4 regions of the Aneurinibacillus thermoaerophilus genome follow, and region 3 is predicted to be linked to each of the others. Evidence: riboswitches for the same ligand, from Rfam matches in the RefSeq annotation. Region 3 holds a riboswitch; each other region holds the start of a gene.
What was found. A riboswitch is a leader RNA that binds a small molecule or an ion and turns the genes downstream of it on or off. The one in region 3 is predicted to bind thiamine pyrophosphate.

Region 1: linked by a shared signal. The riboswitch ahead of thiC (phosphomethylpyrimidine synthase ThiC) and the one ahead of tenA (thiaminase II) in region 3 are both predicted to bind thiamine pyrophosphate.
Region 2: linked by a shared signal. The riboswitch ahead of K3F53_RS04640 (thiamine phosphate synthase) and the one ahead of tenA (thiaminase II) in region 3 are both predicted to bind thiamine pyrophosphate.
Region 4: linked by a shared signal. The riboswitch ahead of thiD (bifunctional hydroxymethylpyrimidine kinase/phosphomethylpyrimidine kinase) and the one ahead of tenA (thiaminase II) in region 3 are both predicted to bind thiamine pyrophosphate.

Annotation. Positions count from the first base shown of each region.
Region 1 covers NZ_CP080764.1:2,009,396-2,017,411, reverse strand. Annotated here, with positions in the region: gene K3F53_RS10425 (stalk domain-containing protein) at 1-628, shown strand, start outside; gene K3F53_RS10420 (S-layer homology domain-containing protein) at 1,001-2,050, shown strand; gene K3F53_RS10415 (DMT family transporter) at 2,174-2,497, opposite strand; TPP riboswitch at 2,879-2,993, shown strand; gene thiC (phosphomethylpyrimidine synthase ThiC) at 3,158-4,924, shown strand; gene K3F53_RS10405 (hypothetical protein) at 4,921-5,091, shown strand; gene K3F53_RS10400 (mandelate racemase/muconate lactonizing enzyme family protein) at 5,450-6,574, shown strand; gene K3F53_RS10395 (Zn-dependent hydrolase) at 6,571-7,812, shown strand; gene K3F53_RS10390 (hypothetical protein) at 7,833-8,016, shown strand, end outside.
Region 2 covers NZ_CP080764.1:854,107-862,122, forward strand. Annotated here, with positions in the region: gene K3F53_RS04625 (thiazole synthase) at 1-49, opposite strand, end outside; gene thiS (sulfur carrier protein ThiS) at 55-258, opposite strand; gene thiO (glycine oxidase ThiO) at 278-1,402, opposite strand; gene K3F53_RS04640 (thiamine phosphate synthase) at 1,399-2,058, opposite strand; TPP riboswitch at 2,237-2,351, opposite strand; gene K3F53_RS04645 (DEAD/DEAH box helicase) at 2,591-3,952, shown strand; gene K3F53_RS04650 (TerC family protein) at 4,290-4,973, shown strand; gene K3F53_RS04655 (hypothetical protein) at 5,180-5,983, shown strand; gene K3F53_RS04660 (hypothetical protein) at 6,064-6,576, opposite strand; gene K3F53_RS04665 (class I SAM-dependent methyltransferase) at 6,702-7,397, opposite strand; gene K3F53_RS04670 (inositol monophosphatase family protein) at 7,542-8,016, shown strand, end outside.
Region 3 covers NZ_CP080764.1:1,893,957-1,901,972, forward strand. Annotated here, with positions in the region: gene K3F53_RS09870 (response regulator) at 1-177, opposite strand, end outside; gene K3F53_RS09875 (sensor histidine kinase) at 181-972, opposite strand; gene K3F53_RS09880 (sulfite exporter TauE/SafE family protein) at 1,370-2,284, shown strand; TPP riboswitch at 2,378-2,480, shown strand; gene tenA (thiaminase II) at 2,619-3,311, shown strand; gene K3F53_RS09890 (ECF transporter S component) at 3,308-3,907, shown strand; gene K3F53_RS09895 (ABC transporter ATP-binding protein) at 3,885-5,501, shown strand; gene K3F53_RS09900 (energy-coupling factor transporter transmembrane component T family protein) at 5,452-6,225, shown strand; gene qhpE (subtilisin-like serine protease QhpE) at 6,402-7,130, opposite strand; gene K3F53_RS09910 (ABC transporter ATP-binding protein) at 7,102-8,016, opposite strand, start outside.
Region 4 covers NZ_CP080764.1:2,483,712-2,491,727, reverse strand. Annotated here, with positions in the region: gene brnQ (branched-chain amino acid transport system II carrier protein) at 1-919, opposite strand, end outside; gene K3F53_RS12970 (DUF3907 family protein) at 1,228-1,731, shown strand; gene K3F53_RS12965 (S8 family peptidase) at 1,890-3,302, opposite strand; gene acsA (acetate--CoA ligase) at 3,598-5,319, shown strand; TPP riboswitch at 5,408-5,508, shown strand; gene thiD (bifunctional hydroxymethylpyrimidine kinase/phosphomethylpyrimidine kinase) at 5,615-6,427, shown strand; gene K3F53_RS12950 (restriction endonuclease subunit S domain-containing protein) at 6,578-6,946, opposite strand; gene K3F53_RS12945 (helix-turn-helix transcriptional regulator) at 7,107-7,505, shown strand; gene K3F53_RS12940 (class I SAM-dependent methyltransferase) at 7,732-8,016, shown strand, end outside.

The DNA.
Region 1 (8,016 bases), 120 kb from region 3:
ACGAGTGATTTCAATTACAGTCAATCGTGAATATGTTTCTTATGCCGTTAATAGTGCAGAAAATCATAATGGGCATTTTTATATTCCTATGGATTGGCTGGAGCAATTATTTTGGGCAGATGTTCAGTATAACAAAGAAACAAATCAACTTTTTATTCAAGCGCCAAACAAAGCGGAGATTGAGCAGCAACTAGCAGCGGTCGAAGATGCTCTTGTTGCTTCTACACCTGAAGAAGCAATGAAGCTATGGGGACGTGGCGAGCAGACACGGAGCGGAGCTCTTCAATACGCTGTATTATCACCAGAGCTTCGGAAAAAGGCTGAAGAACGTGTTCGTGAAAAAAATTGGACAACTGGAGGATCAAGTCCCTGGGTTGGGCCCATCACAGTCAAAGAAGAAAAGAAACTTAGCGAGACAGCCGTAGAATATACAGTGACTTATCCAGAAATCACTTCTTTTGGCTCGACTCTAGGTACTGAAAAATTTATTATCGAAAAACTTACGGTAGATGGTAAAGAAGGATGGTTTATAACAAGGCTGTTGTATGCTAATCCATATTATTCAATCATACCTGGTGAAACACAGCCTATTGAAGAAGAAATAAAGTGGTCTCCATTGCCTGAATAAATCGTTTATGAACCTCTCCCACTTCTATAAGTGGAGGGAGGTTCATTTTTATTTCCAAGTTATTTCGCAACCCTTATTCTAAAAACTAATGCAGGTGTTTTCGAGTTCCATATTGATCGATTGTGCCTGTGAGAAAAAAATATAAGCAAAAACGTAGTCGAATTATCAATGGTTTATGGTGCATGCTGGAAGATAATGAGGTAAGGGATGTTTAAAAATTTCACAAAACGATCATAGTTTGATAACAATTCATTTTTATAATGTGAAAGGTAACTTCTACGATATTTATATGATAAGTAGAAAGATCCAACGGAAACAAAGAGTGGTGTTTAATAAAGCAGATAACAACCAATTCTATGAAGGAAAGAGGCTATGAAAACGAAAAAAACAGGGATTAAGCAGCTAGTAATGACAGGATTGTTTTCGGTGTCTTTAACAAGTGGATTCGCCCCGTTTTTTTCTGGAACGGCGGAAGCAAGCAGGAATTTTACGGATGTATCCAACGTATCATGGGCAGTACCAAGCATTTATAATCTTTATGAAAAAGGGATAGTAAAAGGAACAACCGCAAACACATTCTCGCCGAACAAAAAGATAACTCGCGCAGAATTTGCTGCGATTTTATCAAGGGCGATAGAAAAAGAAGAAAATATACATACCTTTCCATTTATAGATGTAGCGGAAAGCAGTTGGTACTATAAACCAGTCAAAAAAGCATACCAAATGGGAATCGTTAAAGGTGTATCAGACACCCGCTTCGCTCCAGAGCGTCCGATTACGCGGGAAGAAGCAGCTGTAATTATCGCCCACACGTTTAACTATTCTCATTCCGATCGGCAGTTGCCGTACTTGGACAAAGCCAAAGTGAGTAACTGGGCTATTGATAGCGTACAAGCAGTTGCACAAAGACAAGTTTTTTTAGGAGACGATGGCTATTTCAATCCACAGAAAGAATTAACACGTGCTGAAGCGGCTGTTATATTGCAGAAAGCATTGTTCGGTTCCGTGCCAAAAACAGAACCGGTACGCCAGGTAGCATCTCGTACGGATTCTCGTCTTGATGAGTTGGTGATGCGCAAAGTCGAGCCGTTGCTTGGCACGCCGTATCGTTGGGGTGGTACAACACCTAAAGGATTTGATTGCAGCGGATTTACACAATATGTATACAAATCCCTTGGTGTTGATTTACCACGCACCACAAGCCAGCAATTCGAAAAAGGAACGTCTGTTTCTTTAAAAAACATGCAGCCAGGCGATTTGCTTTTCTTTGATACTGGAGACGGAAAAATATCGCATGTAGGTATCTATGTGGGCCAGGGCCGAATGGCGCATGCAGCCAGTGGTCAGGGCGAGGTGAAGATAAATGATATCGACTGGTATTTGTCTCACTACAAGGTGGTTGGTGTGAAACGATATCTATAGGTATGAACAAAAAAGCGCAGAAGTGTAGGAGACTTTTGCGCTTTTTTTGTATGCCTGGCATGGGTGCTGTCTGTAGGGTGAAAGTCTCGCATGGCGAAGGTAGCAGTCTCTATTTGTCGTATATTAGTGCGCTTCTCCATACAGATTAAGCAGCACAACGCCCAGAATGATAAAAATAATGCCGGTTATTTTTGCCGCCGTCAGCGATTCTTTAAAGAGAAAAACGCCGATAATGGCGATGATCGCTGTTCCCAGACCGGACCAGATAGCATATGCTAAGCTTACATCGATTTTTTTCAATGATATTGTTAAAAAAGAAAGACTGGCCACATAAAAAATGCCCATCATTATGGATGGGAGTATTTTAGTAAATCCCTGTGCAAGTTTCATACATGTCGTTCCGGCGACTTCAAAACCAATCGCAAGAATTAGATAAATCCAATGCATGGATATCTCCCCCTCTCTTATTTTAAGGATAAGTGAACAACTGACTGTTCTCTCGACAGAGCTTTCTGGGTTGAACCGCCAACGAGCATCCATATCTTTATGAGCGTACCCTCCGACAGTTTTCGTCGTACACCATTTTTACCTATTGGTACAGGAATCATTTTACGTAGTAGCTAATTCCCTACCACAACTCCGTATGATTCCGGTATCAAAGAAAAAACGTTCTTACTATACTTATATTATCTTTTGTCTTACTATCCTACAAGGGGATGGTAAGACAAAATTTGCTTGTAAAATTTCCATTTTACAATCTAGTAATTTATTGGTATAATCTTCTTAAGCGCAGGGTCTTTTGGCTGCGCGAAGTTTACAACTGAATCATTTTACTACTAGGGGTGTCCGGGAGTCCGGGCTGAGAATGAAACACGCGTACGTTTCTAAACCCTTGGGACCTGATCTGGATCATACCAGCGTAGGAAAGTAGTTTGCATGCGTAATGTTTGCGTCTTCCCATCTATTGCGGGTGTGCAGATGTTTTGTTAAGAAGAGCCGGGTCCTTGTGAATCCGGCTTTTTTGATATATTCATCTGCGGCACGGTTATGATCCTTGTCTTGTCCTTTTGCAATGTATTCAAATTGGAAAAGGAGGATAAAGGTAGTATGGAACAAGTAAGAAATTTAACTGTCGAAAAATTCCCAAATAGCAAAAAAGTGTATGTGGAAGGGTCAAGGCCCGATATTCGGGTGCCGGTGCGTGAAATTGCCTTAAGCCCTTCAAAAAGCGGAGAGGCGTTGCAGGAAAATAAGCCGGTTCGCGTATACGATACGAGCGGTCCTTATACGGATGAGACGTATAGCGTAAATATAAGGGAAGGATTGCCGAAAATTCGCCGTACTTGGATTGAGGAGCGTGGCGATGTAGAAGAGTATGAAGGAAGAAAAGTAAAGCCGGAAGATAATGGCTTTCGTTCGAGTGTCGACCGGGCTGTGCAGGAAGAATTTCCAGGATACGCACGCCGTCCGCTTCGTGCAAAGAAAGGAAAAAATGTCACACAGCTTCACTACGCGCGGCGTGGTATCATTACGCCAGAGATGGAGTTTGTCGCTATTCGCGAGAATATGGCCCCCGAATTTGTAAGGCAGGAAGTGGCGGCGGGTCGGGCGATTATTCCAGCGAATATTAATCATCCAGAAAGCGAACCGATGATTATCGGGAGAAATTTTCATGTAAAAATTAATGCGAATATTGGGAATTCAGTCGTTACTTCTTCCATTGAAGAGGAAGTGGAAAAAATGACATGGGCGATTCGCTGGGGTGCCGATACGATTATGGATCTTTCCACCGGCAAAAATATTCATACAATACGCGAGTGGATTATCCGAAATTCTCCGGTTCCGGTCGGTACGGTTCCCATTTATCAAGCATTAGAGAAAGTGGGAGGAAAAGCGGAAGAATTAACATGGGAAATTTATCGGGATACGTTAATTGAGCAGGCTGAACAGGGAGTCGATTATTTTACGATCCACGCCGGGGTATTATTACGCTATATACCGCTCACAGCCAAACGCGTCACAGGAATTGTTTCACGCGGTGGGTCTATTATGGCTGCATGGTGTTTGGCGCATCATCAAGAAAACTTTTTGTATACGCATTTTGAAGAGATCTGCGAGATTATGAAAACGTATGATGTTGCGTTTTCGTTAGGGGATGGACTGCGGCCTGGAAGTATTGCTGATGCAAACGATGAAGCGCAGTTTGCTGAGCTGGAAACGCTTGGAGAACTTACCAAAATCGCATGGGAGCATGATGTACAGGTAATGGTGGAAGGGCCTGGACATGTACCCATGCATAAAATTAAGGAAAATATGGATAAGCAACTCGAAATTTGCCAGGAGGCTCCTTTTTATACATTGGGGCCGTTGACAACAGACATTGCCCCAGGGTATGACCACATTACTTCTGCGATTGGTGCGGCGATGATCGGATGGTACGGAACGTCCATGCTGTGTTATGTTACGCCAAAAGAGCATCTTGGTTTGCCGAACAAGGAAGATGTGCGCCAGGGAGTCGTCACATATAAGATTGCGGCCCACGCAGCGGATCTGGCCAAAGGACATCCCGGAGCACAGGTGCGCGACGACGCTCTTTCAAAGGCGCGGTTTGAGTTTCGCTGGTACGATCAATTCAATCTTTCGCTTGACCCGGAAAGGGCGAGGGAATACCATGATGAAACACTGCCGGCGGAGGGCGCAAAGACCGCTCATTTTTGTTCCATGTGCGGCCCGAAATTTTGTAGTATGCGCATTACACAGGACATTCGGGCATATGCGGAAAGCAAAGGATTGGATATGCAAGACGCACTGAGTGAAGGGATGAAAGAAAAGGCCAGGGAATTCCGTGAAAGTGGAAGTGAAATTTATCGGTGAAACAAGTAAAAGAAATTGAAAATCGGATCGCAATGCTATCGAGAGAGATTCTTTTGTTAAAGAAGCAGTTACGGACGATACAGGATACATGTAAACATGATTTTAAAGAAGACGCGTATGTGCGGACATGCAAAAAGTGCGGATTCTCTGAGGCGCTTTATTATTAAGAGTTCAAGAGCTAAGCAAGCTTGAAGGCATCTGCAAAATTTATAATGGCAGATGCCTTTACGTCTTTGGTAAAATTACCTATCTTTTGTTGCTAGAAATCTAGGTGTACTGCTCTAACAGAGTTTCCAATTAACAATATCAGATGGAGGCGGTAACGAGTGTTACCCGTCTTAGAGAGAAAAGAATCAGTCATATTTTGATATTGAAAAAAAAGTTCTAATTGACAAAAAACAAAGAAACGAGTATATTCTAATTAACGAAATTATAGCGACAAAATTAAAATATCGGAAAATGATAAAAAGTTATTTTTTTACCCTATTAACGACTATATAACGACAAAACAGGAGGTAACAGAGAATGACCAATAGAATAAAGAAAATAGTCACTCACATTGTAGAAGTACCGCTTAAAAACAAGTGGCAAATTTCTTTGTATTCTGCAAACATAAGACAACATGCTATTGTAGAAGTAATTTTGGAAAATGGCATTCACGGCTTCGGTGAAGCCGCTCCATCTCCGGCCTTCATGGGGGAGACGGCAGAAACAATTAAGCTGGTAAACGACCTTTATTTAGCACCGGCGTTGATTGGCTTGCCTGTTGACGAAATAGCGGTTGCACATACGAAAATGAATCAGGTGATTTACGCACAAACAGCAGCAAAATCAGCGATTGACATCGCGCTTCATGATGCATGGGGAAAAACGTTGAACCAGCCGCTCTATAAATTGATGGGTGGAGAAACTAGAAAAACGGTTCCACTCACATATGTGGTGGGTATTAAGAATAATGAAGATGCTTACGAAGAAGCCATACGACGAGTGAATGAAGGATTCAACGTGATCAAAATTAAAGTTGGAAATGAGCCGAAAAGAGATATCACTTTAGTGAATCTAATTCGTAAAGCGATAAGCGATTCAGGAAAAGAGGCAAAGATTCGCCTGGATGCGAACCAGGGATATGATGTACCGACTGCAATTAAAGTGATTAAGGAACTTGAGGAGACGGGCGAAATTGAGTCGGTTGAACAGCCAGTTCGAAAATGGAACATTTTCGGTATAAAAGAAATCCGTGAAAAAGTAAAAACACCAATCATGATCGATGAAACGGTCTTTAGCCCTGAAGACGCGATGAATGCCATCAAACTTGGCATCGCTGATATTATCAATTTGAAAGTTTGTAAAGTAGGCGGAATTTATCAATCTCGAAAGATTGCTGCATTGGCGGAAGCGGCAGGAATGTCCTGTACGGTTGGAAGCAACTTGGAGCTCGGTATCGGCATTGCCGCAAGTGCCCAATTTGTTACAAGTACCCCAGTTGTCAAAAATCCGAGCGACTTTATATGTGGAGCTTATTTGCATGAATATGACATTACTGAAACGCCTATGATGGATCTAGTGGAAAACGGAGCGATGAAAGTCTCGGACAAGCCAGGATTAGGCATTGATGTCAACATCTCATTACTTGGGAGAGAGTCTAAATGAACATCTCGATTGAACGACTGCAAAATGATTTAGAAAAGTATGCACGTTATGGAAAAGATCCAAACAACGGCATAACAAGACCAAGTTTTTCGGAAGCGGATTTTGAAGTAAGGGACTTATTTATTAACGAACTCAAACAACTCGGACTTGAAGTAAAAGTGGACGGTGCCTCTAACATATGGGGGTTGATGAAGGGAAATGGTCGAAAAAAGGGAACGATTGTCATTGGTTCTCATCTTGACACCGTACCTAACGGGGGAAAATATGATGGTGCTTTAGGTGTCTTAGTCGCAAAAGAAATCATTCGAACATTAAAAGACCATAATATCATGCTGAATCATGATCTTGAAATTGTATCGTTTACCGCTGAGGAACCAAACGATTTTAATGTGTCCACTATGGGCAGCCGCAGTTTTACTGGAAAATTACTTCCTGAACACCTGATGGATGTGACAGATTCGAAAGGCACACGTTTGGCCGACTGTTTTCAAAAAGCAGGCGGCGGCCTAGAGTATTTTTCCGAAATGGCTCAAGCCAAGAAAGACAAAAAAGCTTTTATTGAGCTTCATATCGAACAAGGTAAACGTTTGGAGCAACAAAATATTTCAGTTGCTTCCGTTGATAAAATTGTCGGTATTTACCGCGATCAAGTGACTGTTATCGGCCAGGCAAATCATGCCGGAACGACGATGATGGAACATCGCTTTGATGCGCTTACAGCAGCGGCAGAAATGGTGCTCATAGCAGAAAAGCTTGGAAGAGAGGACGCGAAAGATACCGTTTGTACGGTTGGAAAGTTTAACGTTTTTCCAAATGCAGCAAATATAATACCGGGAAAAGTAGAGTTTATTCTCGAAGTACGTGGAGAAACGGAAGAAGATATTCAACGGCTTGTAGCCAATATTAAAGCGGAATGGAAAAAGATTAGAAAGGCACGTCAAGTGGACGTTAAAGAGCAAAATATTCTTAACCAAAAACCTGTTCATTTAGATATGGATATTGTTGCTTGTATTGAAAAGGCAGCACAGGAACGTCATGTGCCAATTGTAAGATTGGCAAGTATGGCCGGACATGATGCAAGCCATATGGCTGATATTTCAAAAACGGCGATGATTTTTGTAAAAAGTATCAACGGAAAGAGCCATTGTCCACAAGAATATAGTACCCCGGACGATATTGAAATTGCCAGTAATGTGATGCTTCAAGCTATTTTGAACGTAGATGAGCAACTTGATTAAAACAAAAAAGGAGGATTTTTATGATTCATTCCCCTTCGCTCTGGGGGCTTGTCCCCCTTATCGTTTTTATTATCCTAATATTCAGAAAATGGAATCCGATCGCTGCCATTTCCGGTGCCATTATTTTTGGAGCGGTTATGAGCGGTGCAAGTTTAATGGATGTTGCAAAGGTCATTGGGAAAAACGGGCTGACAGATTTTATCG
Region 2 (8,016 bases), 1.0 Mb from region 3:
TGCCGAGCAGCAGGCGGGATGAAAATTCGTAGGGACCAATTTTAAGCATATGTATCAACCTCCACCAACAAAGTGTACTAATTCAATCGTGTCGCCGTTTGAAAGCCTAGTTACGGCGTGCTGTTCCTTTTGCAAAATTTCGCGGTTCACTTCCACAATAACGATGCGGTTTTGGATGTGTAAGTACTCAAGCAATTGCCGTACGTTTTCAATTGTGTCGGGAACGGTTTGCGTTTCGCCGTTGATTGTCAAAGTCATGCGGCTTCACCTTCCTCTCTTATGAAGTTACAGGGACATGACGTTTGTCGGAAAAGGGGGCAAGTTCAACGTCCAGAGCCTCCCCGGCAATCATTTGCGCGATGATCTCCCCGGTCAGGGGACTCAAAAGAATACCATTACGGTAATGTCCTGTGGCGATTAGCAAATTTTTGCAGGAAGAGACAGAACCGAAATAAGGGAGGCCGTCATTGGTTTGTGGGCGCAAACTAACCCACGTTTTTTCGAGCGTGCAATCTTTGAGCGCCGGCAGAAGACGCACCGCTTTCGTCATCAATTCCTGCAAACCGCCTAAAGTCAAGCGCTCGTCAAATCCACAGTCCGCGGAAGATGCACCGACGAGTAAGCGATTGCCGCTTTTCGGAACGATGTAGCATCCGTGTGAGTAAATGGTTTTCTGGATTGGCTGCGGCATGCATAGTACGGAGAACGCTTCGCCTTTGATCGGAAAAACGGAAACAGATAGGCCAAGTTTACGCGCGATTCGTCCGCTCCAGGCTCCGGCGGCGAGCACGTAATGTTCGGCTGTAAATGGCCCCTGCGTAGTGCTAAGCCTGGTGATCTGTCCATCGGCGACTTCGATATCCAGCACTTCACAACGCTCGAGAATCGTAGCTCCGTGTTTGACGGCGGCGACAGCGAATGCGCGTGTAAGATCCGGCGCGGACACTTGCGTATCATCCGGCAAATAGAGCGCTCCGTTCATTTCGTCGCTGACAGCGGGTTCAATATGTTTTACTTCGGTTCGATCCAGCCATTCGACACGCAGGCCCAGGTCATGCTGCCAACTTGCCCGATGTTTTAGCATGTCGCCTTCTTCTTCTGTCCAAGCAACACGCAACATTCCCGCATGATTAAGTCCGATATCAATGCCCGAAACAGCGTATAGTTCTTGTTGCAAATCGGGAAATAGGCTGCGGCTGCGTAGAGAAAGCTCTACTAATGGTCCCGGCTCAGAAAATTCGACCTGCGCTCCTAGCATGCCGCCTGCTGCGCTCGAAGCATGCGCGCCGATGGTATCTTTTTCAAGAACGGTGACTGTTTTTCCGCGCTTGGCCAACTGATAGGCAATGGAGACGCCAATAATTCCGCCGCCGATAATGACGGCGTCCTGTTGTTTTTTCAATGTGATCCCTCCGTTTTTGCCGTCGGCCAGACGTGACGTGGAGATGTTCGTACCTGGCTGATGGCCTGTTGAAATTGTTGCACAGAAAGCACAGGTTCCTTCGCTTGCATGACAGCTGACAGTACCGCGATGCCGGTGCAGCCGGTTGCAAGTATCTCTACTGTATTTTCTGGTGTGATCCCTCCAAGGGCAATGACGGGAATGGAAACGCTTTCCACTACTTCCCGAAGCGCCGCTAGCCCACGGCCTGCCTGTCCTGGTTTGGAAGCGGAGGCAAACACGTGGCCGAATAATACATAATTCGCCCCTGCTGCTTCTGCCGCCTTTGCTTCCTCTACGCTGTGTACGGAGACACCGAGAAGGAGAGAAGGGGCGAGGTGGCGCATAACCGGGGCTGGAAGACTGTGATAAGCCGTTTGAATCCCGACAGCTCCAGCTGCAAGGGCAACATCGGCCCGGTCGTTTATGATTAGTTTTTCGCGCGTAAGTCCGACCTTGCCGAGCGTTTGCGTCCACTCCCATAGTTCGCGTGCGGTTCGCTGCTTTTCCCGCAAGTGGAAGGCATCAATATAGGGATGAATATTTGCAATGATTTGTTTTGCTTCAACGAGCGATTGTTTGCCGCTACTGATTACGTGAAAAACATGTTTTTGCATTTGCATACCTCTTTATATCTCGCTCCCGTTCCACACGCTTCCTTAGGAAGAAATGGACGGTGGGCGTAAGCGCAGGAAGAAGAGGCGGAGTTTTTATTCCTAAATCTTAGTCATTGTACATTAAAAAAAGCCGGGATCTTATGCTGGGACCCGGCCTGTACGTTACAGTAACGAATGGATTAAATGCCGACTACTTTCCTACGCTGGTACGAACCAGATCAGGTCCCAAGAGTTTAGAAACTTCATCGCGTTTCATTCTCAGCCCGGCTCATCGGGCTCCCCTAGTAGTGCTTTCTATATAATATTTTTTTATCATTATAATAGATTTAGAAAAGCATGTGAAGATGCTTTTATTATAAAATGAGTTTATATCAATAAAATTCAGAATTAATTTTCGATTTTTAGAAAGAATGAAGAATAGGAGCAAACGTCGGGAAGTTTTGTTCCTGTTTTCCTTTTTTGGGTAGAAATAATTAAGAGAATTCGGGTAGAATAAAAAATAGTTTGTTTTTGCGAAGAAAGGAAGGAAGCTATGAGTTCATTCGCGGATTTTCAGTTAAAACCGGAAATTCTGCAAGCGATTGCGGATCTGTATTATAAAGAACCGACACCGATTCAGAAAGAAGCGATTCCGCTTGCGCTTCAAGGCAAAGATGTTATTGGTCAGGCGCAGACCGGAACGGGTAAAACCGCCGCTTTCGTTATCCCGATGCTTCAGATGTTAGAGATACAAAAGAAAGATGTGCAGGCGCTGATTATGACGCCGACGCGGGAGCTTGCTATTCAGATTGCAGACGACGTTGCCGATTTGGGCAAGTATTTGGGCGTACATGTATTGTCGTTACACGGCGGACAGGATATTGCGCGCCAGATTAGCAAGTTGTCCGGCCAGGTGCATATCGTGGTCGGTACACCGGGGCGTATTCTTGATCACCTGCGCCGAGAAACGCTACATTTCGGCCGCATCAAAATGCTCGTGCTGGATGAAGCGGACAAAATGCTAGAGATGGGTTTTTTGGAAGAAGTGGAAGAGGTATTCATTCAGACGGCGCAGAAAAAGCAAGTATTATTGTTCTCGGCGACGATGCCGGATGCGGTACGTAAGCTTGCTCATCGTTTTATGAATCAGCCGCAAATTGTGCGGATTGAAAAGCGGCAGATTACGGCAGAAAATACGAAAGAATCATATTATGTAGTAAATCAGAGCGATAAATCGGATGTGTTAATGGAACTTGTCAAGGAGGCCCGTCCGTATTTGGCTGTGATTTTTGCTAATACAAAACAACGGGTAAATGAACTGGTACGTCGCCTGCAAGAAAACGGAATCGAAGCGGAGGCATTGCATGGCGATTTGACCCAGAAGAAAAGGGAGCAGATTATGGAGCGGTTCCGCCAGGCCAAATTCCAGTATCTTGTCGCTACAGACATTGCGGCGCGTGGCCTTGATGTGGAAGGGATTACCCATGTATTCAATTACGATATGCCCTCCGATTTAGAAAGTTATATTCATCGTGTTGGACGTACTGGCCGGGCCGGGCAGCAAGGTGAAGCCATTTCTTTAGTTTCGCCGCGCCAGAAGCAGTGGTTCAACCGCTTCGCTCGGGCGATTAGCGGCGGCGTGGAGCAGAAGTTTCTTGGCGGCAAGCCACGTGAGGAACGAAAACTGCGCAAGCGGGACGAAGCGGTCACGATAGAGGCACAGGAAGCGAAAACAACGGAGCAGGTCGCAGCGAAGGAGACGGAGAAGAAGCGCCAGGGCGGACGCGCCAAAGCGAAGCCGCCGAAAGTAAAGCCAGGTTATAAAAAGAAAATGCGGCTTGAACGGGAAAAGCAGTTGCGCAAAGAACGCCGCCGCAAGATAGAAGAAATATACAAGAGAAGAAATAAGAAATAAGAAATAAGAGGGGCAGGGAGACGTGTTCTTGTGAACGCCTCCCTTTTTGTATCCTTCTATTTCCTCGTTTATAGCCAAAATGTCGGATTGACAGTAAGCCTAATACATTGTACTTTATAGTTAAAAGTAAATAAGCCCATAGGGGAGTAGCTTTGAAAACGATAGGGTCGTCATTACGGGAACTCGGCGGGAACCCCGGCTCTATCGGCAGCATATTCATGTTGTAAGCAAGACCTTTGCCGTATTCGGCAAGGTCTTTTTGTGTTTTTTAGAAAGAAATCCATTTTTTTAGGTTGCTTTTCACACAGTAGAAAATATTGAGAGGAGGATGATTGTAATGGATTTTTTATCCACAGAATTTTTTTCCATGCTTTTTTCCATTATTATTATTGATTTGGTACTGGCCGGCGACAACGCGATTGTAATCGGGCTCGCGTCTCGCAATTTGCCGAAAGAGCAGCAGAAAAAAGCGATTATCTGGGGGACAGCCGGTGCAATTGCGATACGCGCGCTGGCTACAATCTTTGTCGTTTGGCTGTTGAAAATTCCGGGCTTGCATTTTGTCGGCGGCGTGATTCTTGTATGGATCGCGTATAAGCTTCTTATTGGCGAGGAAGAAGAAGAAAATATTAAGAGCAGTTCATCGTTGTTGGGAGCCATTCGTACCATTATTGTCGCTGACGTGATGATGGGTCTTGACAACGTACTGGCGGTAGCGGGAGCCGCTCAGGGACATATGGGCATGGTCGTGCTCGGTCTGTTAATAAGCATTCCGCTCGTTGTTTGGGGCAGTCAAATTATCATCAAATTAATGGAGCGCTTCCCGATTTTGATTTATGTTGGAGCAGGGGTACTTGCTTTTACTGCTGCTAAAATGCTCGTTACCGAAAAATTGGTTGTTCCTTTCTTTGCAGAAAATCCGGTTATTAAATGGGCCGTTATTGTTGTTGTCGTTGCAGGTGTGCTCATTAGTGGTAAGATAAAAAAAGACAAACAATCAACAACAACAGCCTCTGCGTAATGTAGAGGCTTCTTTTTTTACTCGTATATGAGTTTGCTTACATTTCTTCTTTATCTTGTTGATGGATTTCATTACTATATTATTATGAATTATTATGAGAAGCTCATGGATTGTGAGAAACTCGTGCTTTTTTACTTTTCCGGGTCTAATATATTATTAAATGTAAAGAAGTAAAGGAATTGACGAAAGAGAGAAGGTGATGCACGTTGGAGCCACTTTCCCGTGTGGAGAAGTATCGCCAACGCAAGGAAAGAAAAAAAGGGAATCGTTCCCTTTTTTGGATGGTATTAATTATTTTGTACATATTTGTTCTATATATCCTTATTTATTTTATTAAGCTACCTACTGATTATGCGTGGCGCATCGGACTAGAAGCTGGATTGTTTTTTTTAAGTGTGATTTTTCTTGACGCATATTTACAGGCGTTTACTACCATTTCTACACGGCCGGTGCAGAAGATGGAAACGCGCTTGATTCGTCCTAATTCGTTTATTATCGGGGCGTGGGTAATTTCTCTTTGTTATCATTTGGGCGTTGGTTTGTTTAGTTCAATGTATTTGCCGGATTGGATGTATTACGCGGGTTTTGTGTTTACACTGGCTTTATTTTTGGCGACGATCATTCATTTTCTCACCTATTTCGCCTACAACAAAAAAGAGCGCCAGTGGTTGCTTGAAGAGATGTACGCAAGCGACCAGCGCAGAGCGTATGAAATGATTCGTGATAACCAGTCGCAGTATTACTGGATTCGTAATGTCATGGAAACGAATGAAGAAGTACGACAGATGATGAAATGGAACGGTTTTGACCGTAATTTGGAAGAAAGGATGTATGAGCTACAACCGTATTTTCAGCGCACGATTTTTACGAAGAAAGATTTGGATAAGATTGCAGGTATAAGTGCGTGGTTGGAGAACATGCGCCGTATTATTGAGGAGCATCCGAGCTATAGTTCATTGAAGATCCATTCCGATCATCTGCCGCTGCGAAGCAAAAGGGGACAGGATTGATGAATATGCTCGCTATCTTCTTCCCGCGCCATTGAGCTCGGGAAGAAGAGGCAGGATCATCAACCATCTGATTGTATCTTTTATCTATCGATTTCAAAATACTCGATTTTACCATTTTTGCCGACGCGGACGGTAATGATGACGGGATAGAGTTTATCGGGTTTGGAAGTGAATACTTTTCCTGCAAGGCGATATAATGTTTTTCCTTCGTCTAGCTGATTTTTTTCTACAAGCTGCAACGAAGAAAGCGAAGGTAGATTGAGCGATTCGATCGGGCTTTGCTTTTCCTGTTTCATTACACTTGCGAGTAATGCCGGTTTGTCGTTTCCGTTTTTTTCAATTAGCGATACGATATTTTTAGACAGAACATTGATCGCTAACTGCGCGATGGCTCGGTCAGCCGCTGATGCGTTTTTCTGCGCGGCGGCTGTCTCCCAGTCATTGATGGCTTTTTGCTTCGCTTGCATCTGCTGTTTTACCCAGGTCGTCGATTCGGCGGTTTGTACGCGCGTGTCGTCGGAAGAACAGCCTGTCCCTGCCAGTGCAATTCCTGTCCCTAATAAAAGCACAGCTGCGATATGTTGCCACCTCATTTTCGTCCATTCCCCTTTTTCTTAAGCTTTCACATGCGTTTCATAAAGTTAAACGGTTCACAGGCAAATTAGTTGCGCTTACGTAAAAGAAATTCTTCCGTATAATCCAATGAGGCGACATAAGTTTATTTTGCGGGATTGCAAGGACGTACATAGAACATCCACAAAAAGCTTAGCGCTTGGCGTAATTCTAACGAAAGCGTGCTTGTCATTTCTTCTGTAACGCCCCGCTTGTATACGCCTTCCTGATGAAGGATGGTATAGCCGATTTCTGTGAGCAGTCTCCCGCATTCCCACGGCATCATCGTGTTAATTACAACATCTTCGCCGTACAAGCGCCGGTAGCCGTGTTCACGTGGAGCGGCGGTTGGACCGAGGATGCCGAGCGCCAGCAAGCCACCCGGTTTCAGATATTCCTTTAACGAGATGAGCATCCTGCGCGGGTCATCTGTCCACTCGATAACATTAATGGCCATAATTGCCTGGAAGCTTTGTTTTTCAAACGGCAGTTCGCGCAGGTCAGCTTTGACGAATGAAAGCCGAAGGCCGGGTTTTATTCGCTTTTCCGCCTTTTTGATCATTTCTTCTGAAATGTCGAGCCCGATGACACTAAATCCGAGTTCTGCCAGTTTAGCGCTGCCGTAGCCGTCGCCGCATCCTGCGTCAAGCACGGGTCCAAGTTCCGGCTTGATATATGACGAAAGCGTTGGCAATATTGTTTTACGACTGCCGTTCTCCCACATTTCTCGGCTGTTTGCTTGCCAGTGCCCGGACATTTTGTTCCAATGTGTTTCGCATGCTGCGTGCCAATTAAACGCCATTTTCCTTCTCTCCTTTTTCTTTATTTTATTGTTTACTGAAAAGTAACACAATTATTGTCAAAAAGCGAGAGGGATGGCACATAGTGGTCAAGCAAAAAAATTTCTTTATACGCCCCAAAGAAATAGGGTAAAGTTATAAAGAGAATGACGAAACGAGAGTGTGAGGCGAGAAGATTGCAGAATACGGAAAAAAAAGATTGGGGAATGTTAGCCAGACGTTGTGCGTTAAGCGCGGGAAAGCTAATTGAGGAAATGCTGGTTCATCCGTTGGAAGTTATGTACAAGACGTCTTCTTCCGATTTAGTTACGTCGGTGGATCGGGCGGTTGAACAAATGGTGATCGATGAAATCTTTAAAGTATATCCGGATCACGGAATTCTTGGAGAAGAGGGATTGGTCGCCTGCGAGCCGTCCAAATTCGAGACAGTATGGATGATTGATCCGATCGACGGGACGACCAATTTTGTTCACCAGCGGCAGAACTATTGTGTCTCGATTGCCGCATATCATCGAGGCGTATGCGAAGTGGGCGTTGTGTATGACCCAACACGTCAGGAATTGTTTTACGCGGAGCGGGGTGGGGGCATTTTTTTGAACGATGCCCCTCTTCGAGTGAAGC
Region 3 (8,016 bases):
CATATTAATATCGAGCAAAAGTAAATGAGGCTGAAGCTCACCACAAAGCTTAAGAGCTTCCTGTCCGTCGGCAGCTTCTCCAACAATAAAAAAGACTTCGTCGCTCTCCAATACACTGCGGATGCCTGCTCGTGCTAGCGGATGATCATCTGCAATAACTACTCGATATTGCTTCATTTTTTACTTCTCCTTTGTCACAATTAGTTCTGTTCCCCGCGTCTCTCGCTTAAAGAGACGAAAGCTTGCTCCTAGCTGTTCTGCTCGTTCCTTCATCATGAAAACACCATAGTTCTTTACAGATATTGCAGCGCTATCAAACCCACACCCATCATCGATAATTTTCAATTGCCATCCCCCATCTCCCCCTTTAAATTCAATGATTACATGAGAAGCTCCAGAGTGCTTCCGAATATTAGCAAATGCTTCTTGAATAATAGCAAAAAGCTGTATTTCTTCTTTTGGCGTAAATAATTTATGAGGAAGCTCAATGTCTTCCTTTACATCAATTCCTGTTAACGCACTCCACTCCGAAAGCCACTTTGCCAGTCGAGAGGTAAGTACATCTCCCTCCTCAGGTAAAGAACGCAGATTAAAAATCGCCTGTCGCACATGATTATCGATCATTGAGACAGCATGCATTGCCTCAGCAATGTGTCCTTGCTTGAGCTTAATATTGAGAAAGAAAAGAGTTTGCGCAATTCCATCATGAAGTTCAGAAGCGAGCCTTTCTCTTTCCTCATACACAGCCCTTTTCGCTTGTTCCTGTGCTAATCGTTCATTTGTTGCACGAATAATACGAAACATCCATACAGAAAATAAAAGGGAAAGAATAAATGTAAGAATTGTGATATATAGATTTCCCGTTTCCATAGATAAATACTCCAAAAGAAATTCATGACGTATATATTCAAATCCACCTATCAGCAACGTAGGCAAAACAACGGCAAGTACTTGTAAAAGACGATAAGACATAAAGCGTATTCTCCTTTTAACGTTAATCTTAAGTATCCATTTTTATAATAACTTAGTCCTTCACAGATTAAGATAGCTCATCTGGGCTATCACTTTTACTGTAAGAGATGCTATCATTTGCTGCCCGCCAAAGTAAAAACTTCAGGTATCTCCAAAACAAAAAAACACCATCCTTCGTCCCGTTGATTAGAAAAAGAATCGTGTTTTAATATGCGGCCTTTCATCAACCCATCAAAAGACCTTGTTTCTTGGTTCTGTATCTTGGACAAAAAATAACATGGTTATCCAACAGGAACCCCCTTCTATTTCATCATCATATAATACGCACGAAATGATGAAGGATAAAAAAATGTGAACACTTCATAGATAAATTACGTTTATTTAAAGGAGGAGCTTTATGCAACGACTTATCATTTTTGCCATCATTGGATTTTTTGCCCAGTTAGTGGATGGCTCATTAGGGATGGCATATGGAGTCACTTCCAGTTCATTGTTACTTCTATTCGGCATTTCCCCTGCGGTTGCATCTGCTTCTGTTCACATGGCCGAAGTGGTCACTACTGCCGCTTCAGGTGTTTCCCACATTCGTTTTGGCAACGTGGATAAGCGAACCGTTTATCGCCTTATTCTTCCTGGCTCCCTTGGTGCGTTCATCGGTGCTTGCTTTTTAAGTAACTTGCCTGGAAATATGGTTAAGCCTTATATCGCGATTTTCTTGTTTTCTCTGGGTGTTTATGTTCTCTTTCGATTTTTGCTCGCCGGGGTTAAGAAGATTCCCGCCGCTCAAACTAATCGCACTCCAAGTAAAAAATTACTGGTTCCGCTCGGCTTCATTGCGGGATTTGCTGATTCTACAGGAGGAGGTGGCTGGGGGCCTCTTGCTACGCCTGTCTTGCTGTCACGCAATGAACTTGAACCTCGCAAAGTAATCGGTTCTGTAGACACCAGTGAATTTGTTATCGCCTCTTCTGCTACTCTTGGCTTCCTCATATCATTAGGCTTGGAGCAATTCCATTTGGGATGGGTATTCGCATTGATGATTGGAGGGGTGGTAGCTGCTCCAATCGCTGCTTGGCTAGTCCGCAAGATTCCATCTGCTATTCTTGGAGTATTAGTCGGGGGACTCATCATGATTACCAACCTCAAAACATTATTCGAAACCTTTGGTATAAGTTCCAATCATGTTCAAAATTTGATTTATCTTTTTTTCACCTTCATTTGGGCAGGTACTGTAGCATATAACATTTTACGCCACCGAAAACAGATTCAGCAATCAGAGCAAACGGAATGTTTGGCAACCTGTGAGAAGTAATGGAACAAAAAACCGGAATAAGGATTACACGTAAAGAAAGCATTGACAGATAATGAATAACCTGTTATGCTACGAGTAATTTCATAAGAAAAGAATGTCCACTAGGGGTGCCGTTTACGGCTGAGATAAGGTTTTCCTTGATCCCTTTGAACCTGATCTGGATAATACCAGCGTAGGGAAGTGGCAGCGACGAATCATAAGCCGGAATATGCCTTCCGGTTTGTCCGTCTTTGTCTCGCGTGCCGCTCTGCTACCAGGGCGGCTTTTTTAGTCGAGAAATGGCGTCCACAGTTGGGCTTTCTACATTTTTCATATTGTTCAGGGAGGAATGATTATGTCATTTACACAACAATTACGCGAGGCGGCCGATCCGATTTTTGAAGCGATTTTCCAGCACCCGTTCGTACAAGGACTAGCAAACGGCGATCTCAAAAAAGAAGCGCTCATTCATTACGTTAAACAAGACTTTGAATATTTGAACGCGTTTGCCAGAATTTATGGTATCGCCATTTCCAAATGCGAATCGCGCGAAGATATGCAGATGTTCTGCGACCAGCTTCCTGTCGTACTGCACGGAGAAGCGCATCCGCACAACAATCTCTGCCGCGTCGCTGGCGTGCGTTACGAAGATTTGCAAGGGTATCCACTTGCGCCAACGGCCAGCCACTACATCCGTCATATGCTCACGGTAGCGCATGAGGGGACGCTCGGCGAAATTTTGGCCGTGCTGCTTCCCTGCCCGTGGACATACTTAGAAATCGGGCAAAAACTGATGCGCGAAGTAAATCCAGACTCTTCCCATCCATTCTACGAATGGATTACGTTTTACGGCAAGTCAGTTGAAATGACCGTAACCGACAAATTTCGAGCACGACTTGATGAATGGGCATTGAATGCATCCGATAAAGAAAAAGAAAAAATGAAACAGCATTTCCTGACCAGTTGTCAACTGGAATACGCGTTTTGGGAAATGGCATACACGGAAGAAGCATGGCCGGTGAAAATCGGGGAGGCAGCGCGCCGATGAACTGGAAGATGCGTGAAATTGTGCTGGCCGTCGTTCTCTCGATCGCCTGTGGTGTATTATATCTTGGCTGGTCCACCCTCTGGTTGCCCATCTCGGCGCTGGTAGGCCCGGTCGGTGCGGAATTTATGTTCGGCGTATGGGTCGTGGCCAGCCCTCTTGTCGCTTTTATCGTACGCAAACCGGGAGCCGCACTCATCGCCGAAGTGGCCGCAGCTGCTGTTGAAGTGTTCACCGGCAGCCACTTCGGCCTCTCTTCCCTGCTTATCGGCATCCTGCAGGGGCTTGGCGCCGAAATCGCGTTTTTCATGTTCCGTTATAAAAAATATTCGGTGCCTGTGTTAATGCTGTCCGGGGTATTGGCCGCGATCGGAAGCATGGTATATAGCTTACTGGCTAACGGGTTTGCCTATTATACAACCGGTGTGCTGCTCGCCACATTCGGCCTCCGCGTCATAAGCGGTGCCATTCTCGGAGGCCTGCTTGCAAAGATCATTGCCGAATCGCTCGCAAAAACCGGCATTCTTTCTTCCTATGAAATGATGAAACAACGCAGACACCACGGTGGTGACCCGTATGACTCCGCATCTGGCGTGTAAGGATGTCTCCGTCCGATTCTTTGATTCTCGCTTTTTTACGTTAAAGGATGTTACCCTCTCCATTGAGAAGGGAGAAAAAGTTCTCTTCCTCGGACCGAGCGGTTGCGGCAAGTCGACGCTTCTTGCCGCGCTGGCCGGCCTTATTCCTGGCTCTATCGAGGCGGAAATAACAGGCGAAATCGTCCGTCCGGACAGAATTGGCATCATGTTTCAGGACCCTGACGCACAGTTTTGCATGCTAACGGTCGGAGACGAAATCGCATTTAGTTTGGAAAACCGCTGTGTGCCCCGGAACCAGATGGATTCACTCATCGAAAAGGCGATGGCACAAGCTGGGCTATCTTTGCCGAAAGATACTCCCATCGCCACGCTATCTGGCGGAATGAAACAGCGGCTCGCGCTCGCCTGCCTGCTCGCTTTGGACGCGGACACGTTATTTTTCGACGAACCAACCGCCCAGCTCGATCCGCAAGGAAGACAGGAGATTTTCGAGTTATTGCGATCTTTTTCCGATAGCGACGTTACAATGGTATTTGTTGAACACGTGCTGGACGAATTAATTGACTGGATGGATCGCGTCGTTCTGTTCGATGCTGGCGGCCGCCTTATCGGCGAAGGTACGCCAGAGGACGTGCTGTCCTTATATGGGAAAGAAATGGAAGAGGCCGGAATTTGGAAGCCGCGCCTCTTTCCTCATACAATGGAAGAAGTATGCGCCGACCCTTCCCACCCTTTACAAACAGAGTGGTCGTCCCAACTCCAGCGAAGCAAGGCGAAGCATACAACTTCCTCTCTGAGAACGAATGAACCGGTTTATACGGTGCATGATCTGTCGATTTCCTATGGAAAAAAACAAGTGCTCACTTCCATCAACTTCTCGCTGCATGCGGGGGAATGGGTGGCCATAGTCGGAAAAAATGGGGCCGGAAAGAGCACATTGCTCAAAGTGTTGGTTGGCTTGGAAAAATGGAAGCAGGGCGACATTCTGTTTGCAGGCCGGTCGCTAAAAAAATGGCCAACTAAGGCATTGTTCGAACAAGTCGGCTTTGTTTTTCAAAATCCAGAGTTGCAGTTTGTAACCGATCGGGTATATGACGAAGTAGCATTCGGCGGGAAAGTAAGGGGCTGGAATGAAACAGCGCTGCATGAGAAAACGATACGGTTGCTTCAGGAGTTTGCGCTTGAACCGTTCAGCGAAAAACATCCATTTACATTAAGCCAGGGACAAAAGCGCCGGTTAAGCGTGGCTACTATGCTTTTGTTTGACCAAAAAGTACTATTGCTGGACGAGCCTACGTTTGGTCAGGATGCAGGCACGTGTGCGCAGCTTCTTTCCCGCCTCCAACAACGCAAGGAACAGGGTACATCGATTATCATGGTTACCCATGATATGGATCTGGTAGATCAGTATGCGGATCGGGTGCTGTTGCTTGACAATGGAACCATACAATTCGACGGTACACCGTACGAGTTGTTTTCTTCTCAGCTTCCCCTTCCCGGCCTGATTCGTCCGCTGCCGTACGAATGGGAAAGGAGGATAAAAGATGACGCACGATTCGGGCTCGTTTCTTACGCGCGTGAATCCATCCGTTAAGCTAACCGCACATCTTCTAATTATGATGTTTCTAATGACCATCGGCGATCCAGGTACATCTGCCTTACTCTGGCTACTTTCGCTTATCATCGGTGTCGCGCTCGGAGGCTGGACATGGCAGTATATAAAACGACGCATCCTGCCATATCTCGGCTTCTTTGTTCTCGTATTCTGGATGCTGGCTGCTTTCGGCAAAGGCGAGGCAGTACTGTGGCAGTTCGCCTGGTTTCGGATCACGGAAGAGGGCGTCTATCATGGTTTGGTCATCGCGTTCCGAATGCTCGGTTTCGTAACATACGGTCTACTATTTACATCCACGACCGATACAACGCAACTTGTCATGAGCCTAATTCAACAGTACAAACTTTCTCCAAAATGGGGATACGGACTGATGGCAGGGATGCGGTTCATTCCGCTATTTGAAAGCGAGCTGAAACAAATGAAAGCCGCGCATAAAATCCGCGGTTTTCATACGCAGGGAAAGCTGAAGGCTTTTGCACGCTATACGCTACCTTTATTCGCGCAAGGCATCCGTAAAGCAGAACGGGTGGCTGTGGCAATGGAAGCAAGAGGATTCAACGGTTCCCGCAAGCGGACGTATTATCATACGCCGATCGTGGCGAACCTGGACTATCTGTATTGTACTTTTCTCTTTTTGGCCGTATTGGTTATTACATTTTCCTCCTATTTATTTGGATGGTTCACCTGGGTATGGGATTCATAACATGCACACAAACCAGCTCGATCATTGGGCTGGTTTGTGTGCTCAGCTTCCTTTCTTTTGTAAAAGATAAAACCGTTTATCTTTGTACGTTCTCATAGACAAAATCCCCGAATCCGGCAGACAATAGTAGAATTCGAGGATTTTTGCTTTATAGTTGGCGAAAAAAATGAGGCAGGCTACCCTATTAGAGAAAAATCAAACGTTAATAGTTTCTTAATCTCCCGTGACGAACGAAGCGCATACTTTTCCATCCACTTGGCGATAAATCCGGTCATATGAGCGGCAGCGAAGCTATGCCCCTGCAAATTAAATTTTTGCAGGGGTCCTTCCAGACGCTTGGGAAGTCCAAGAGCGGAAAATGACACCGGCTCATCTGCATGATAATAAAACTCATCGGCCCGGCAATCTTCACTTGCTTGCACTGCGAATACAGACGGATAATAACCGGGCCACAACAATCCCCGCCCTTTATCACAAGCGGAAACAATCACGATTCCCGCCCGCTCTGCTTTCTCGCACACATCCCGCAACTCCTTAACATCGCGGCGGACACCAAGACTCAAGTTAATGATATGCATTCGCGCGTCGATACACCATTCGATCGCGGCACATAGTACCTCAATGTGCGCGCTTAGTGTCTCGTGAAAAATTTTGACCGCCCAAATCTCAGCATCCGGTACATGTTCGTACAACACACCAGCCACCGCCGTTCCATGTCCTAGCCGATCGTGATAAGCATCCGATATTCGGATCATCCCTTCGTCCGACACATGGAACGCAAGACCACCGGCGACCTTTCCGATATGGGAATGATGCGCGTTCACTCCGCTGTCAATCTGGGCAATACGTATGTTTTCGCCTCTTCCCCAAACCTGTTTAGCCATGTCGCCTTTCCAACGCCGCATTCTCATTCCCCCCTATAGACGAATGAACACGTTCAAGCAAACCCCCATCCTCCATGAACCAAATCCGATCCGCCCATCCAATATGTTGCATACGATGGGTAATCATCAACACCGTCTTGTGCCATAAATGCCGGCGAATAAATGAAACAATGTCCTGTTCCATCTTCTCGTCAAGATGGCACATCGCCTCATCGAAAATAAAAATATCGGGGTCTCGCAAAAATGCCCGGGCCAGCGCCAGACGCTGCTTCTGTCCCGTCGACAATGCCCTGCCGCGTTCTCCTAATTTGCTATTCAGTCCCTCCGGCATCTCCATGATTTCCTGCCATAATCCTACCGCCACAAGCGCCTGCTTGATTTCTTGTTGTGAAAACGAATATGCGCCCATTTGCAAATAATCGACTACCGTTTCATGCCATACCGGCGTGTCATGTGTGACAAGACATACGCGACGATTCCAGGAGTCGCGCGTAAAGGTTCGGATATCGATACCGTCGCAATAAATCGCGCCGGACACCGGAGTATACAGTCGCGCCAGCAAATCAGCAAGCGTGCTTTTTCCAGCCCCGTTCGGCCCGACAATCGCTACCTTCTCTCCTTTTTTTACGGAACAAGTAATCTCTTGTAAAATATCGCGTTCCTCTTCATGGCGAAAACGCACCCGGCGAAACTCTAAAACGGAGCGAAATTCAGGCATGACTTGCGTCCCATCTTCTTGCACAGGCAAATTCAGAAGCTCCTGAACCCGCACGATCGCGGCTTTTCCTTTTTGAAAACGAATGTACAATTGGGCAAACCCCTGAACAGAACTGAAAAATTTCGCCTGGTATGCGCTAAACGCCAGCAACGCGCCAAGAGTCGTCTCGCCCGCCAGCACTTTTCCCCC
Region 4 (8,016 bases), 590 kb from region 3:
AAAATGCCGCGCAGCTTATAATTAAACCGACCGCTGTCGTTAAGCAGGCAAATGTAACCGCAAACCCGAGCAAGGTTAACCCGGTTTGTCCAAGTAGGTGCTTGGAAAGAAGCGTAATCAATTGTCCCCCGTTTTCATACGCTCCAACTGCGGGGCCGCTGGTAGCTCCGAGATAGGTCAGGCCGATATAGAGCAGACTGAGGCCGATAGCCGCAATGAAACCGGATTGCATGATTACCTTTGCCCGTGCCTTTTGCTCACTTATACCACGTTCACGTACCGCGTTAGCAATTACGATGCCGAATACGAGTGCTGCCAGTGTATCCATCGTATTATATCCTTCCAGGAAACCTTTTGAAAACGGTTTTTCCAGTGTAGTCGGCGTGTAATCGCCAAGCGGCGCCAGCGCACCACGGATAAGCAAAATAGCCAGCAGCGCAATCATAAACGGTGTGATGACTTTTCCAAAACGGTTTACCAATTTACTTGGGTTCAAGCACAGCCAGTACGTAATTCCGAAAAATACAACAGAGTATACGAAAAGACTCCAGGCAGACGTTTTGGCTGCTTCTGGCAAAAACGGCGCCACTCCGATTTCAAACGCGACTGCACTTGTCCGTGGAATTGCTAAAAGTGGCCCGATCGATAGGTAGGTTAGTACAGAAAAAATAGTAGCGAACATCGGATGGATACGATGTCCTATGTGCTGGATATTACCGCCAGCGCGCGCGACGGCAGCCACCCCGAGCAGAGGCAGGCCTACGCCTGTTATCAAAAACCCTAAAACAGCCTCCCACATCTTAGAGCCTGCATCATGTCCGAGTGTTGGGGGGAAAATAATGTTACCCGCTCCCAAGAAAAGCGAGAATGTCATTAATCCGATCGCAAATAATTCTTTAAATGATAAAGCTTGTTTCATAGTGCCTCCTTGGAAAAGATAACAGAAATAACAGAATTTTTTGTCGTTCTTTATCGAACGACTTATTTATCATAACATATTTAATTTATAAATAAAGTATAGAAGATGAATTCGTAATTGATTGTTTATTCTGCAAATTATTAGAAGCGGACGGAAAGAAGATCGGCAGCTATTCTAGTGATCGGGATAAACAATTAAGAATTTTTAAATATTATTTTTTAGCGAAATAATGCTAGGTTAGTTGTAACAAATTTGTTACAATTCAATGTAAGAGGGAAGAGAAATCTTATAAGATTGGAGGGTGTCTTATGCCAGAGACTCAGTTGAAAGAAATCTGTGAGGAGTCCTACAACAGGCTGAAAAAGGTTTGTATGGAATTGGAGAAATTTTTGAACACCACAACATTAAATCAGCTTGTGCAAGCGTCTTCAGACCCTGAACAGTATGAGTCATATTACCGGGATTACCTGTCAGATCTCCGCCATTTACTCGTCAATTGTGAGAATGCGTATGAAAAATTAGGTATTTGTTTGCGACGTGCCCGTTTCAACAAAGAATTTGCGGAAGAGGCCCTCTACTTGGTGTACCATACGTGTGTGAACTTATTTTTCTATCCTAAAGGGGAAGTGTATGAGGAAGATGGACGCAATTCGTACACAGGTCGCGATGCGATTATCTTCCACAAAGAAGTGACGCCGGAATTGAAAGCGCTGACGTTAGGAATGTCCAAGGTATTCGAATATTTGCGTGACGAGCTTCAATATTATGAGACAGATTACGTAACTATGAAGCGTATGAGTGCAACACATTAAACAGTTAAATGAAAACCTCCGTTATCCGCTTTCGGGATGACGGAGGTTTTTATTACTTAAAAAAGTATATTTTGCTTTAAAGTGTAAAAAGTAATATACTTTCTTTTTTTATAGTTTAGAGAAGAAAAAGTTACGAAACGTTTGCCCGCGCGCTTTTCTCATGGAAACAATTTCTGAAGCTGTTCCCAGAATGTATTTTTTTGTGTAGGTTTAGTGGCTGAAGGCGTGGTATTTTGCGTGTGGGTGCCGGCCAACTGCAGGGCGTGGGGTACGTTTACAATGCCGTATCCGTAATAATGATCCCAGCCAGGCTGACCCGCGTCCCAGGTAGCTGCACGTATAATTTTCATAACTTCGCTATTGTTTAGTTCCGGGTTTAGCGAACGAATAAGCCCGGCTAACCCGGCGACATGTGGGCACGCCATGGAAGTACCGGAAAGGGAGGCGTAGTCACCCTGCACATATGTGCTTGGAATATCCACGCCTGGCGCCGCTACGTCGATGTAGGAACCGTAATTCGAAAAATTCGCCTGATTTCCTTGCCAATCAATCGCAGCGACGCTGATAACTTCCGGATATGCGGCGGGAAAACTCGGTTGGGAGGTGTGATCGTTTCCGCTGGCCGCCACCATGACAACGTTTTTACTAAATGCGTATTTGATCGCATCATGTAGTACGTTAGACGGGTGATAATTGCCCACACTCATATTAATTACGCTGGCTCCGTGATCGGCTGCCCAAATGATACCGCGGGCAATATCGAACGATGAGCCGCTTCCGTCGCTTCCAATACCTTTAATAGGCATAATTTTATTGTTCCAAGCAATGCCTGCAATTCCTTCACGGTTGTTTGTTTTGGCAGCGATAATTCCGGCGACATGCGTGCCGTGGCCGTTATCGTCCTGAGGGCGATCGGAGTCGTTGAGCACATTATGGCCTTTGACAAGCTTGCCCTGGAATTCGGGGTGCGTCAGATCGACCCCTGTATCGATGACCGCGATGATGACGTTTTCTCGCCCTTTGCTAATGTCCCAAGCTTGTTCCATGTTAATGGCAGGCATATTCCATTGGTAGCGTGGATAAAGCATATCGTTTGGCGTTGCGTTGGGAAGCAAAAGATAGTTTGGCTCCGCAAACTGCACGTTTGGCCGCTTGTTGAAATATGCGATCAGTTCGTCGGCAGACATGGTTCGCGATTTGAAAATATACATGCTTCCGAATCGCGCTTTTTCCCAGCCGTTAATTGCCTGTATCATTTGTTTGAGCTCGGTGGGAGAAGGCGGACGCTTGAATTTTACGGTCACTTCGCGTTTCATGTAGTGGCTTGTTTCATTGCTGTTGTGATGAATTGTGATGACGTGTTCACTATTGTTCAGCCTGGTGCGTGTTTCATTCAGTCCGCTGATGTAGTTAATGCGGTAAAATTTATGTGGTTTTGTCTGTTGTGAAACAGATGAAGTGTCCGGTTTCTTTGGAGGGGCTTCGCTTTGTTCTGGCTGGGCCAGAAGAAAGCAAGCACCCGCAAAAATGACAGCCAGCCCGCCTACCGCGTATCGAGTAAAGTTTCTCATAGCTATCCTCCTTTCCGCAAGCGTGCGGTTAGGTATAGCGTTTGGCTGGCACCTCGATCGTATGAACGGTGAATTTTAACAGCTGCTTTTAACAGCATATTAAGCGTAAAGGAAACATCAATGAAAACTAAAATAAATATAAAAAATCATAATTTTAAAAAGGTAAACGCTTTATTTTGTCGAATACATGTAGTACATTGTTATATAACAAGATGTATACAAACACCAAGACATATAGATAGAACGATAAGGGCTTGGGGAAAATTGCATTCGTTTGGGGATGGGGGTAGAAATCATGGCTACAAAAGAAGGACTACAGGATATTATGATGCTTGACGAAACGGCAAATTTAAAAAATTACGAGGAAGCCGTTCGTACCATGGATTGGAAAGAAGTGGAGAAGAATTTTTCCTGGCATGAAACAGGAAACGTAAACATTGTATACGAGGCGATTGATAGGCATGTAGATACAGGAAATGGCGATAAGATCGCGTTGCTTTATATGGATGGAGAGCGGGAAGAACGATACACGTACGCGGAGTTGCGTCAGTTGTCCTGCCGATTCGCTAATGGATTGAAGGCGAAAGGTGTAAAAAAAGGTGACAGGGTCTTTATTTTTATGCCGCGCAGTCCCGAGCTGTATATTGCTTTGCTTGGAATTGTACGCATCGGTGCCATCGCGGGTCCGCTGTTTGAAGCGTTTATGGAGGATGCGGTGCGCGATCGTTTGCTGGACAGCGGTTCCGTGGCTGTCGTAACGACACAGTCCTTGCTGTATCGCATTCCTGTGGAGGAATTGCCGGAATTAAAACACGTGATTCTTGTCGGAGCCGAAGGAAAAACAGCAGAAAATCAAACGTTGTATCAGGAACTAATGTCCATATCCGATGAATATATAATCGAGTGGGTAGAGCGTGAATCAGGCATGCTGTTGCATTACACATCGGGCTCCACCGGTAAGCCGAAAGGCGTTTATCAGGTGCATGATGCCATGGTGCATCAATACCTGTCCGGAAAATGGGTATACGACCTGCGCGAAGGTGATGTTTACTGGTGTACGGCGGATCCGGGATGGGTAACCGGAACATCAGCGGGTATGTGGGCGCCGTGGTTGAACGGTGTGACGGTTGTGCTGCGCGGTGGACGCTTTAAGCCAGCCGATTGGTACGCTACGCTGGAGAAATATAAAGTGAACGTGTGGTTCAGTGCGCCGACCGCATTTCGTATGCTGATGGGTGAAGGGGATGAATTGCCGAAACGGTATAACCTTTCCCATTTGAGGCATATTCTTTCAGCGGGAGAGCCGCTTAACCCGGAAGTTATCCGCTGGGGATTGGATGTGCTGAACCTACGTATTCATGATAACTGGTGGATGACAGAAACGGGTTCGACCATCTGCGCAAACTACCGTTCCATGCCGATTCGTCCGGGTTCGATGGGGAAGCCGTTGCCCGGCATTAAGATGGCGGTTGTTGATGACGAAGGCAATGAATTGCCGCCGAATACAATGGGGAACCTCGCGATTATGCCACCATGGCCGGCTATGATGCGCCAAATCTGGAACAATCCGGCTAAGTATGAAGAATACTTTAGAACTGGTTGGTATATTTCTGGTGATTCTGCGTATATGGATGAAGACGGCTATTTCTGGTTTGAAGGGCGCGTGGATGATGTCATTAATACGTCCGGCGAACGTGTTGGTCCATTTGAGGTTGAAAGCAAACTGGTAGAGCATCCGGCGGTGGCAGAAGCCGGCGTAATCGGGGTACCGGATCCGGTGCGTGGAGAGATTATTAAGGCGTTTATTACGCTTCGTGCAGGATATGAGGCGAGTGACGCTCTAAAAGAAGAAATTCGTCTTTTCGTTAAAGAGCGTCTTGCTGCACATGCGGCACCGCGCCAGATCGAATTTCGCGACAAGCTTCCAAAGACGCGTTCTGGCAAAATTATGCGTCGTGTGCTAAAAGCGTGGGAGCTTGGTCTGCCGACTGGTGATCTGTCGACTATGGAAGAGTAAAAGAGTCAAAAAGAGAGGATGATTCTTTTCTGGTTCTTCTTGACGCTTTGGCGTAGAAGGAGTACCATTGGAATGAACTCAATACGAAAACCGCCACTAGGGGAGCTCTTGGGCTGAGAGAAGCGCTTGCTTCGACCCTTAGAACCTGATCCGGATAATGCCGGCGGAGGGAAGTGGACGGGTGATGCCGCGTAGCTGCGCTTATATATGCATCTCACACGCCACTCCACCGGGGGGCGTTTTTTGTATATGAAGGGAAAATGCAGGAAGCAGACAGCGAAGAGAGGTGTGTATAATGACAGTGCATAAAGCACTAACAGTAGCAGGGTCTGATAGCGGCGGCGGCGCCGGTATTCAGGCGGACTTAAAGACATTTCAGGAGCTTGGTGTATACGGCATGTCCGTACTTACCGCACTTACGGCACAGAATACGCAGGGGGTACACGGCGTGTTTCCAGTTCCTCCTGAGTTTATCGCGCAGCAAATGGATGCGGTGCTTTCGGATATCGGGACGGACGCAGTAAAAACGGGGATGCTATTTAATAGCATCATTATTGAAACGGTCGCAAAAAAACTCAAGGAATATAATGTGCGTAATTATGTGCTCGATCCGGTCATGGTTGCCAAAGGAGGTGCCCCTTTGTTAGTTACGGAAGCGGTGGCTGCCGTCAAGGAACATCTGCTGCCGCTTGCGACGGTCGTTACTCCTAATCTTCCGGAGGCGAAAGTGTTGACAGGCATGGAAAAGATTGAAACGAAAGAAGAGATGAAAGAAGCGGCTAAATTGCTTCACGATTGGGGAGCGCAACATGTAGTAATTAAAGGTGGACACGGCACAGACGACATTGTGACCGACCTGTTGTATGACGGGCGCGAGTTTGTAGAATTGTCCGCTGAACGATTCCATACGCAGCATACGCACGGTACCGGCTGCACGTTTGCGGCCGCCATCGCGGCGGGGCTCGCCTCTGGAAAAAACGTTCGGGAGGCAGTAAAGCAGGCAAAGGTCTTCATTACGGCCGCTATTAGTCATCCGCTCGGTATCGGACACGGCCACGGTCCAACCAACCATTGGGCGTACCGAAGAGAAGGAAGCAACGATGTTTAAGGCATGAAATAAATGGGCGTGTTTTGCAGTAAGTATAGAAAGAAGAAATGAGGGGTCAGGCTCGTAACAGAAAAGGCTCGTGTCTTTTTTGTTGCCTATTCCTGACCTCTCGCCTTATTTATAGAATCTTACTGAAATTTTACTGAATATTTATATTGTTGCTTTTTGGTTTGCGTTTTTACTCTTTTTCAGTGTTTCTTTGATTTCGTTCAGTGTTGACAATATTTCATCATCCAATCTTTCGTCCAGTTTTTCCACCTTTTCTTCCAACTGGATGACCAGTTGGGCGACGCGGGCAATTTCTTCTTTGCTGGGCAGGTTATTTTCATTGAGAATTTGGTCTACCATCTTCTTGTATTGCTCCTGGGAATAAAAAAACCATTTTTGATATTCTCCGATCATAGACGCGTATTCTGTTGTCTTAATGAAATCGTCTATCGTTTTCCCGAAAGTTTTTTCCACAAGGTCGTACCAACTCTTCCACATTTGCACTGGATCGAACGTTTGATTGGATGCCACGCGAATCCCTCCTGTTTTTAATCTCTCACTTTTATATTACGTATGGTAGGTAAAATATACAAACAAAAATCTTTAAAAAATTAAAAAATATATGTTATTTTTCTGTTTGGTTGTTCGTATAGTGAAATGAATAGGACACGATAAGGGGGAGAAGTATGTTATGGGGAATAGCAAAAACGAACATAGTAAAGATAAAGTTTACGTCTGTAGCGCGAGCGCGCCGAAAAATTTACTGATACCCTGTGTCTTGCTTTTGCTCCGCCGGATGAGTAACTATGGATATCAAATTGTTCATGATTTGGTAGAATTCGGATTTTCTTCTATTGATCCTGGTTATGTATACCGGATCTTGCGGCAGTTAGAGAGTGAAAAATTTGTGCAATCACGTTGGGAAGTTTCCAGCGGGGGACCTCCCAAAAGGATGTACTCTATCACTGATGTAGGAAATGAATACCTTGATACGTGGTCTCAAGCCTTAGAAAAGTATCAATACACATTGAAGCGTTTTTTTAGCATGTATGAACGGCTTTTATTTTCTTCAACCGAAAACAAAAAGTAGATTATTTTTAAGAAAGCAGAAGTGCTTCAGGTGTATATCAGCCGTTTCAAATTTCATGTTTTGCGTAAAGGATGCTCGTGACTTCAGTCATGAGAGGAATTTACGCTAGACTCAGGCGTGCCTTATGGCACGTGAATGAGCCTACATCCCTCGTTTCTATTCACAGCATGTAGCATTCTATTCCTTAATTAGCTAGAATTGAGGAAAAGGGGCGGGAGGTGAAAGCATGGATTACGTAGAGCGGAATCGGGCTTCTTTTGATAAACTGGCCAATCAGACAGGGGTGAAATGGCGTCATCATGAACTGACGATACAATTTATTTCAGCGTTTCAAATGCTTCTGGGCGGTAATTGCGTGTTGGATCTCGGTTGCGGCGCGGGGCATGATGCGCTTCGGCTCAAGCGGTATGACCTGCAGGTGCAAGGGCTTGATATTAGCGAAGTTATGCTTGAGCAGGCCAAACAAAAAGTCCAGGGTGTGGAATTTATTCAAGGGGATTTCCGCCATATT